4 regions of the Kitasatospora sp. NPDC101183 genome follow, and region 1 is predicted to be linked to each of the others. Evidence: riboswitches for the same ligand, from Rfam matches in the RefSeq annotation. Region 1 holds a riboswitch; each other region holds the start of a gene.

Region 1 (2,189 bases):
GACCCTGCGGGCCGACGGAACCCCTGGACGGAACCCCTGGACGGGTCCCCTCTAGCGGTAGACCCGCACGTAGTCGGCGGAGAAGGTGAGCGGGGCGCTCCCCTGCGGCGCGGGGTGGTACTTGCCCGCGCCCACCGACAGGTTGAGGATCAGGTACGCCGACCAGTTGGCGCCCACGCCCTTGCCGTCCGAGAAGACCTTCACGCCGTTGACGTACCAGTCCACGGAGTTGGCGCCGTAGTACGTGCCGATGGTGACCCACTGGTCCTTGGCGACGGCCTTGGCGTCCGTCCAGTACTCGGGGTTGCTCGGGTTGACGTGGTTGGTCAGCTCGAGCAGGTTCGGGTTGTCGGGGTGGTACTCGAAGGAGTCGATCTCCCCGTTGCCGTCCTTCCACGTCCAGAAGGCCGGCCAGGCGCCGGTGCCGGCGGGGAGCTTGACGCGGGTCTCGGCGTAGTCGCCGGTCTTGACCTGGAAGCCCTCGGCGGAGCCCTCGGTGGTCAGGAAGCCGGTGTTCCAGGACTGCTGGCCGTTCTCCAGCGCCGGGCCGCCGGGGGTCGCGGTGAAGGTGGCGACGCCGTTGGCGACGGTGACGTTGTTCTTGTTCAGCCAGTCCAGCTTGTTGTCGCCGGGGTTGTGGTTGCCGTACTTGTACGAGCTGCTCTTGTCGCCGACCCAGCGCTGGCCCCAGGCGATCGGGCCGTTGAACTCGTCGGACCAGGTGAGGGACTTACCGGCCACCGGGGAGGTCGGCGCGGCGGTGGGCGCCGTGGTCGGGGTGGCGGACGGGCTCGCGGACGGGGTCGCGGTGGGCTTCGGCGTGGGAGTCGGGGTCGGCGTGGGAGCCGGGGTCGGCGTCGCCGTCGCGGAGACCACGAGCTGCTGCGCGGCCAGGTTGTGCCAGGCGCCCGCCTGGTCCTGCCAGAAGCCGAACTGGGTGTACGTCCCGGCGGGCAGGCTGCGGGCCGCGCTGGTGAAGGTCGTGCCGGTCGGGCAGATCCGCACGTTGGAGGCGTTGCCGGGGAAGTCCAGGTTGGTGCCCGCGGCGTCGCGCACGCCCACGCCCACCGTCTTCGCGGTGAAGCAGGAGGAGGAGTGCAGGGCGAGCGAGGCGGTGGCCGCCTTGCCCGGGGTCATCGTGGCGGGGGTCAGACGGTCCTGGGTGACGGTCGGGGCGGTCGCGGCCTGGGCGCCGGTGGCGGCCGGGAGGCCGATCAGGCCGGCGCCGCCGATGGCGAGCGCGCCGGTGGCGGCGAGGGCGGCGGTGCGACCGCGGTGGGAGGGGAGGGCGTGGCGCGGGGCGCGGGCCCGGGCAGGCTTGTGCATGGCTGTCCTCTGCGACGCCTGCGAGGTGAGCTGTCGGGTTCGGGCTGAGGAAGCCCGGCCGCCGGTGGGAGGCGGCTTCACCCCGAGCCGCGGCCGCACGCGGGAGCGCGCAGGGCCGGGCACTGACCTTGGGTCCCCCGCTCCCGTCCACGGTGGTGCTCGACTGCCCGCCGGCGGGTGGACGGGACTCGGCGTCCCGGCGGCGGGGTCCGCGGGGGCGGACGACCTTTGCAGGCTAGGCAGGCCGTGCGTGGGCGGACAACCCTCCGGGGCAGGTTGTCGCGCACTTCACAGTGGTGTCGATCAACCACACTGCGTGGCGGGCGAGTTGATCACAGCCGTCCGGCCCGTACGGACACCGCCGCACCCGTACCGCGAAAGGACGCCCTCCCTCCTGCGCCCCGTCGGATAAATTGGAGGCCTGACATCTTCCGCAGTGCACAAGAGCCCGCCAGCTCGACCGAGGAGCCGCCCCGCCATGACCGCGTCCCTGCCCGCCTTCGCCGGCCGTACCTACGTCTTCCGGGTCGACAACGGCGCGGCGTTCCGCAACACCTACTCGGCCGACGGCACGCGGCTGCGCTGGGAGGGGCTCGGCGAGTCCGCGGGCCAGTGGGAGGACGTGCCGCTGCACGTCGCCGAGGTCGCACCGGACATCTACTTCGTGAGCTGGACGGAGCGCAGCGGGCTCACCGTCAGCCACGTGATGGACCTGGCCGGGCTCACCGTCCGGGCGTTCTGGACCTTCGAGGGCGAGGGCGGCCGCGTCGGCCAGCTGCACACCGGGACGCTGGAGCCGCAGGCCTGAGGCCGTCCGGACGGCCCGTACGCCCGGCCCGTACGCCCGGCCCGTACGCCCGGCT
Region 2 (2,189 bases), on a different contig from region 1:
TGCTGCCGTCGTCGAGGCCGACCTCGACCTCGACCGTGGGGTTGCCGCGGCTGTCGAGGATCTCACGGGCTACGACGACATCGATGGACGGCACGTGGCATCTCCTTGCGGAAGCAGGTCCCGGCCGACCGGGGTGGTGATGTCGGCGGGAGGATTGCGGAGTCGTTACGACCAGAGCCTAACCGCCCGGGCCTCCACGGCCACGTCGGCCTCGGTCCCGTCTCAGCGTGTGGCCGTGCTACCCACCGGTAGTTCACCTGGGCGCCCCGGGTCGGCAGCCCGATCCCGGGCGAACGCGGACGAAGGGGCCGGCCCTGCCGGCCGGCCCCTCTGACGTCCGGTCGGCTCAGCCGAGGTGCAGCACCTGGCCCGGGAGGATCAGGTCCGGGTCGCCGCCCACGGTGGCGCGGTTGCCGGAGTACAGCGACTGCCAGCCGCCGGAGACGCCCTGGGCGGCAGCGATGGTCGACAGGGTGTCACCGGAGCGCACGGTGTAGTCCCCAGCCTTGGGCGCGGCGGCCTGCGGGGCGGCGTGCTTGGGAGCGTACGACTGCGCGGCGGGCTTCTCGGCCGCCTTCGGGGCCGCGTGCTTCGGGGCGTACGACTGGGCGGGCTTCTCCTGCGCCGGCTTCTGGGCCTGCTGCTGGACGGGCTTCTGGGCCTGCTTCTGGGCCTTGGGCGCGGACTGGGCCTTGGTGTCCGAGGAGGTGTCGACGGAGGCGGCCGGGCCGCCCTTGCTCAGGCCGGCCTTCTGGGAGCAGACGGGCCAGGCGCCGGGGCCCTGGGAGGCGAGCACCTTCTCGGCGACGGCGATCTGCTGGCCCTTGCTGGCCTGGTTGGCCTGCGCGGCGTAGGAGGTGCCGCCGTACGCCTTCCAGGTGCTGGAGGTGAACTGCAGGCCGCCGTAGAAGCCGTTGCCGGTGTTGATGCTCCAGTTGCCGCCGCTCTCGCACTGGGCGACGGCGTCCCAGGTGGAGGCGGGGGCCGCGGAGGCGCCGGTGGCGGTGAGGAGCGGCAGTGCGAGTCCGACGCCGGCCACACCGGCGACGGCGATGACCTTCTCGGCCTGGGTGCGACGACGGTGACGGCCAGATCCAACGAGCAGCATGAAGAGGTCCCTCTCCGCACGCCTGCGAGGTGAGCTGTCGGGTTCGGACCGGGAGGTGGCCCGGCCGCCGTGACGCGGAGTCGGCTCCGCGCGGGCGGCTTCACCCCAAGCCGTGGGGACGGCAACAAACCTGGGTCCCCCGCCCCTGCCCAGGGTTCTGGTCGGTTTCCCGTGGCGCGGCGGGCAGGATTCGGCGTTCCGCGTTCGGGGTCCGCAGCTGCGAACTCCACGGAGACTAGACAGATCATCAGCTCGATCACAAGCTCATCTCGCCGATATCACACAGAAATCACGGCCAGTGGTCGCTCGCCTACGCACGGCGCCGGTTTGTCCGATTTGATGCGTGTTCACACCCCGATCGACAGGCTGCCGGCGACGCCCCGTCAGCGTGTCGGTGTCTCGAAGGACGTCAGGGAGTGGCCGGAACCGCGTGCGGGGAGCGGATTTCCGGGCTGAATTCGACCGGCAGTTCCCGCAGTCCACGCATGATCAGACCGCCGCGCCAGCGCAGGTTCTCCGGCTCCTCCGCCAGCCGTACGTCGGGCAGCCGGGAGAGCAGCGTGGCCAGCGCCGCGCGGCCCTCCAGGCGGGCCAGCGGGGCGCCGATGCAGTAGTGGATGCCGTGCCCGAAGCCCAGGTGGGGGTTGTCGGCCCGGGCCAGGTCGAGGGTGTTCTCGTCCGAGAACCTCGCCGGGTCGCGGTCGGCCGCCGCGAGCACCACCAGCACCGGGTCCCCCACCGGAACGGACACCCCGCCGATCGACAGCGGCTCGGTCGCGAACCGCCAGGTCGCCAGCTCCACCGGCCCGTCGTAGCGCAGGAGTTCCTCGATCCCCGTCTCCAGCAGGGCGCTCTCGCCGCGGGCCACCGACTCCTGGAGCAGCCGGCGCTGATCCGGGTTGCGGAACAGGGCGTAGGCCCCGTTCCCGATCAGGTTGATCGTGGTCTCGAACCCGGCGAAGAGGAGGATGAAGGCCATCGCGGCGGCCTCGTTCTCCGTCAGGTGCTCGCCGTGGTCGCTCGCCCGGATCAGGCCGGAGATCAGGTCGTCCCCGAGGTCGGCGCGCTTGCGGTGGATCAG
Region 3 (2,189 bases), 200 kb from region 1:
CAGGCCGGAGCAGTCCCAGCCGCCGTTGCCGGTGCCGCCGTAGACGTAGGCCTGGCCGACCTTCGACTGGGCGAAGGAGACGGCGGCGGCCATGCTGCCGGTCGCGGTCTGGGCCGGCTGCTGCGCCTGCTGCTGGGCCGGGGCCTGCTTGGACGGCTTGGCGGCCTGGTCCTGGGCGAGCGGCTTGGCGTTCACGGCACCGCCGTTCGCGGGCTGGCCGGACTTCTGCGAGCGGTTGAACCAGCCGAAGTCCGAGCCGGACTTGGCGGCGGGGGCGGCGGAGACCTGGGCCTGGCCGTCGAAGCTGAGCTTCTGGCCCGGGTAGATGGCGTCCGGGCCCTCGGTCAGGGTGGCGCGGTTGAGGTCGTACAGGTGCTGCCAGCCGCCCTGGACGTTGTGCTTGTCCGCGATGGTGGACAGCCAGTCGCCCTCGACCACGGTGTAGTCGCCCTGGGCCTGCGGCGCCGGGGCGGCCTGCTGGGCGGGGGCCTGCTGGGCGGGGGCCTGCGGGGCCTGCTGGGCCTTCTTCTGGGCCCAGGCGCCCTTGCCCGAGGTGCCGGAGGCGGCGGAGCCGGCCTGGTCCTGCGACTGCGACTGCGCGGGGGCGGCCGGCTTGGCGGGCTTCGCGGCGGGCTTGGCGGCCGCCGAGGTGTCGACGGAGGCGGCGGCGCCGCCCTTGGTCAGACCGGCCTGGACGGAGCAGACGGGCCAGGCGCCGGGGCCCTGCGAGGCGAGGACCTTCTCGGCGACGGCGATCTGCTGGTCCTTGGTGGCCTGGTTGGCCTGCGGCGCGTACGAGGTTCCGCCGAAGGCGGCCCAGGTGCTGGAGGTGAACTGCAGGCCGCCGTAGAAGCCGTTGCCGGTGTTGATGCTCCAGTTGCCGGTGCTCTCGCACTGGGCGACCTTGTCCCAGGTCGCGACGGAGGCGGCGGAGGCGCTGGTGGTGGTGAGGCAGGGGATCGTGAGGCCGACGCCCGCGACGCCGAGGGTGGCGATCACGCGACGGGTGCGGCTGGACAGGCGGGTGCCGTTGGTGGGCAGCATGAAGACGCGGTCCTCTCCCACGCCTGCGAGGTGAGCTGTCGGATTCGGGCTGGAGTTGCCCGGCCGCGCGCTGCGCGGCTTCACCCCTAGCCCCGGGCCGTTCCGAAGAGCGGCCGAGGGCGACTTACCTGTGGTTCCCCCGCTCCTGCCGTGATGCGTTTTCGCGCTGCCAGGACATCCGACGGCAGGACTCGGCGTCGCGGATGAACTGGGTCCGTGTGGTCACGAACGGGGAGCACGTTAAGCAGAAGGAACTTCAATCTGCAAATAGCTGTGATGCGCATCACGGGGTTTAGAAAATAGCCGAATGAGCGCATTTCATGATCGGAAATGATCGTTTATTGGCAAGGTCACGCCGAATTCCCGGAACTGGCTCCGCCTCAGTTCTGCGGTGACGGAGCGTCGGAGCGCGCAGGGGGCGCGCCCGCCGGGGCGGGGAAGCGTCCACGATGCGGGCGCCGGATCAATTCCCGTATTCGTCGACAAAAGAGACCAGAACGGACATCACGCCCTTCATGGCTGAGCGGGGAACCAGGGAAGCGGGGAAGCGGTAAACGGAAATGCGGAAGGGGCCCGCGGCGGCCGTAGCCGTCGCGGGCCCCTTCCGGGGGCGTGCGTGCGCCCTGTCAGCCCTCCACGGGCGCCTGGACGGCCGCGTGGGCGCCCCGGGGCGCCTGTGACGGCTCCGAGGCCGCCGCGGCCTCGGCCAGGGCCTCCGCGGTGGGCGCGGGCAGCGAGGCCAGGTAGGTGGAGGCGATCAGCTGCCCCACCGTCGGGTAGGCGCCCAGCGGCGCGGCGGACGGGCAGCCCGTCTCCTCGGCCGCTGTGGCGAGCAGTTCGGAGTCCGCCTCCGGGCCGATCACCAGCGGGGCCAGGGCGGGCCGCTGGGAGCCGGTCTCGCGCAGGTGGTTCACGGCGCCGGCCACCGAGCCGGGGACGTCCAGCGCGGCCGCGACGACCGGGACGGCCAGGCGGGCGGCGAGCAGCACACCGGTGATGCCGGCCGCGGCCGCCGCCTCCTCGCCGCCGACGACGGTCAGCACGACCCCGTCCGCGGCGGTGGCGATGGCGAACAGCCGCGCCCGGTCGGCCCGGGCGAGCCCGGCCTCGGACAGTCGCACGTGCACGGCCTCGGCCAGCAGCGG
Region 4 (2,189 bases), on a different contig from region 1:
GCGACCCGCTCCGGCGCGTCGATCGCGGCCCGGACGACGGTGGCGCCGGTGTAGGACTGCCCGACCAGGACGGCCCGCTCGATGCCGAGGTGGTCGAGGAGGGCGAGGGCGTCGCCGGCGATCGCGGCGGGGGAGTAGTCGTCCCAGGCGATGGAGCTCTCGCCGAAGCCGCGCAGGTCCATGGTGACGACCCGCCGCCCGGCGGCGGTGAGCAGCGGCCTGAGGTGGCGGTAGGCGGTGCGGCTGTCGAGCATCCCCGGGAGCAGGACGACGGGGAGGCCGTCGCCCTGCCGGGTGTCGTCGTAGGCGATCCGGCCGCCGGGGAGGTCGAGGTGGCCGGTGGCCGGGGTGGCGGTGCCGTTCATGGGGAATCTCCTCGCTCCGGGGTTCGTGCTGCCGATAGCCATAAAGCTAAGGCTAATAGCCTTAGCCGTCAAGCGGTCGGCGACACGGCCCCGTCAGGGCCCCTGGAACGGGTCGTGCTCGGCCAGCAGCTTCTCCAGCCGCGCCTGGTCGACCCGGGCGACGGTGTCGCCGGCCTCCTGCCGGTCCCGGATCACCTTGGCCAGCGTGAACGCGGAGGTGACGGTGTAGAGCAGGCCCACCCCCAGGAAGGCGCGGACCCACCCCCCGACGGGCAGGTAGGCGATCCCGACGGCGAGGGCCGTGCCGGAGATCGCGAAGGAGAGGACGGCCTGGATGTAGTAGGCGGCCGTCGTGCGGCTCTGCATCGGTGCGCTCATGGCGCCCAGCATGCTGGCGCCCCGGCCCTCGCACATGAGTACCGGTACTCAGTCGGGGCCGTGCGTGCGGCGCCCCGCGTGAGGGATCGTTCGTTGACGTCCCCTCACGGGCTTCCCGTTCGTCCCGGACGAACGGCTTGGAATCAGAGCCTCCTCGGATTAACGTTTGATAACGCAGCGCGGTCGTCAACGCCGTACCCAGACGGCACCGTGCGCCGTCGCCTAATCCCGCCGACCGGCCTCCGGGCAGGTCAGGGAGCCGGGGAACCACGTTCCTTGGGGTGAATCGGCGGGGCTCCGGCCCGGCCGTAGGAGACCTTCCTGCTCCGAACCCGTCAGCTAACCCGGTAGGCGCGAGGGAAGGAAAGGAGCGCGCCCCCGTGGCGTCGACGCACACCCCCGCAGCCGGAATCCAGCTGCTCGACCACCCCGGTCACCCCGGCCACGACGGCTTCGAGCCGGACGGCACCGGCCCCCTCGGCGCGGCCCCCGAGGCCGAGGCCAACCGCCACCGGATGCCGCGTCAGACCCGCGGGGCCTCCCCGCTGCTCGGCGTCACCGCCGTCGCCGCCACCCTGGGCGCCACCGGCTTCGCCTCCGCGACCCCGGCCGCCGCCCCCGCCGTCGAGGCCCCCGACGAGACCCCGGTCGCCCTCGCCGCCGACCCCGGCCTCGCGCTCGCCGCCCGCATCCAGCAGCAGGCCGACAGCCAGCGCACCGCCGCCGAGGAGACCGCCCGCCTCCAGGCCGCGAAGGAGGCGGAGGCCAAGGCCGCCGCCAAGGAGGCCGAGGCGAAGAAGGCCGCGGCGGAGGCCGAGGCCAAGAAGGCCGCCGCCCTCACCCTGCCGGTCGCCGAGTCCGACTACCGCCTCTCCGCCCACTACGGCCAGAGCGCCCGCTACTGGGCCCACCTGCACACCGGCCTGGACTTCGCCGCCGACACCGGCACCCCGGTCATGGCCATCGGCCAGGGCGTCATCACCTCGGCCGGCTGGTCCGGCTCGTACGGCTACCGCATCGTCGAGACCCTGCCCGACGGCACCGAGATCTGGTACTGCCACCTCTCCTCGATCATCAAGGGCTCGGGCAGCGTCACCGGCGGTCAGCAGATCGGCAAGGTCGGCGCCACCGGCAACGTCACCGGCCCGCACCTGCACCTGGAGGTCCGCCCCGGCGGCGGCGCCCCGGTCGACCCGGAGTCCTGGCTCCAGCAGCGCGGCGTCAACCCGTAACGGACGTCCGGACGTACGGACGTAGGCACGGAAGGGGCCCCGGCGGGCCCCTTCCGTGCCCGTCCTACCGCCCCAGGTACGCGTCGATCTCCTCCGCGCCCGGCTCCGGCGCCAGCTCCGGGAACTCCTCGACCAGCAGCCGCGCCAGGCCCGGCACCGTCCACTCCCCGAGCAGGTCCAGCGCCGCCTGCGCCGCCGCCTCCTCCAGCTCCTC

Evidence for each region. A riboswitch is a leader RNA that binds a small molecule or an ion and turns the genes downstream of it on or off. The one in region 1 is predicted to bind cyclic di-AMP.
Region 2: it holds a riboswitch for cyclic di-AMP, as region 1 does, so the genes downstream of both, ACIRRS_RS12510 (transglycosylase family protein) here and ACIRRS_RS23890 (hypothetical protein) in region 1, are expected to answer to the same signal.
Region 3: it holds a riboswitch for cyclic di-AMP, as region 1 does, so the genes downstream of both, ACIRRS_RS24710 (transglycosylase family protein) here and ACIRRS_RS23890 (hypothetical protein) in region 1, are expected to answer to the same signal.
Region 4: it holds a riboswitch for cyclic di-AMP, as region 1 does, so the genes downstream of both, ACIRRS_RS15855 (M23 family metallopeptidase) here and ACIRRS_RS23890 (hypothetical protein) in region 1, are expected to answer to the same signal.

What each region holds. Positions count from the first base shown of each region.
Region 1 is NZ_JBIWOW010000017.1:5,319-7,507, reverse strand. It holds gene ACIRRS_RS23895 (hypothetical protein) at 1-2, shown strand, start outside; gene ACIRRS_RS23890 (hypothetical protein) at 52-1,326, opposite strand; cyclic di-AMP (ydaO/yuaA leader) riboswitch at 1,327-1,491, opposite strand; gene ACIRRS_RS23885 (MoaF-related domain-containing protein) at 1,805-2,134, shown strand.
Region 2 is NZ_JBIWOW010000007.1:355,278-357,466, reverse strand. It holds gene eno (phosphopyruvate hydratase) at 1-94, opposite strand, end outside; gene ACIRRS_RS12510 (transglycosylase family protein) at 347-1,108, opposite strand; cyclic di-AMP (ydaO/yuaA leader) riboswitch at 1,114-1,281, opposite strand; gene ACIRRS_RS12505 (cytochrome P450) at 1,518-2,189, opposite strand, start outside.
Region 3 is NZ_JBIWOW010000017.1:201,529-203,717, forward strand. It holds gene ACIRRS_RS24710 (transglycosylase family protein) at 1-1,065, opposite strand, end outside; cyclic di-AMP (ydaO/yuaA leader) riboswitch at 1,052-1,212, opposite strand; gene ACIRRS_RS24715 (hypothetical protein) at 1,671-2,189, opposite strand, start outside.
Region 4 is NZ_JBIWOW010000010.1:23,387-25,575, reverse strand. It holds gene ACIRRS_RS15865 (alpha/beta fold hydrolase) at 1-365, opposite strand, end outside; gene ACIRRS_RS15860 (YiaA/YiaB family inner membrane protein) at 459-743, opposite strand; cyclic di-AMP (ydaO/yuaA leader) riboswitch at 953-1,111, shown strand; gene ACIRRS_RS15855 (M23 family metallopeptidase) at 1,124-1,975, shown strand; gene ACIRRS_RS15850 (hypothetical protein) at 2,040-2,189, opposite strand, start outside.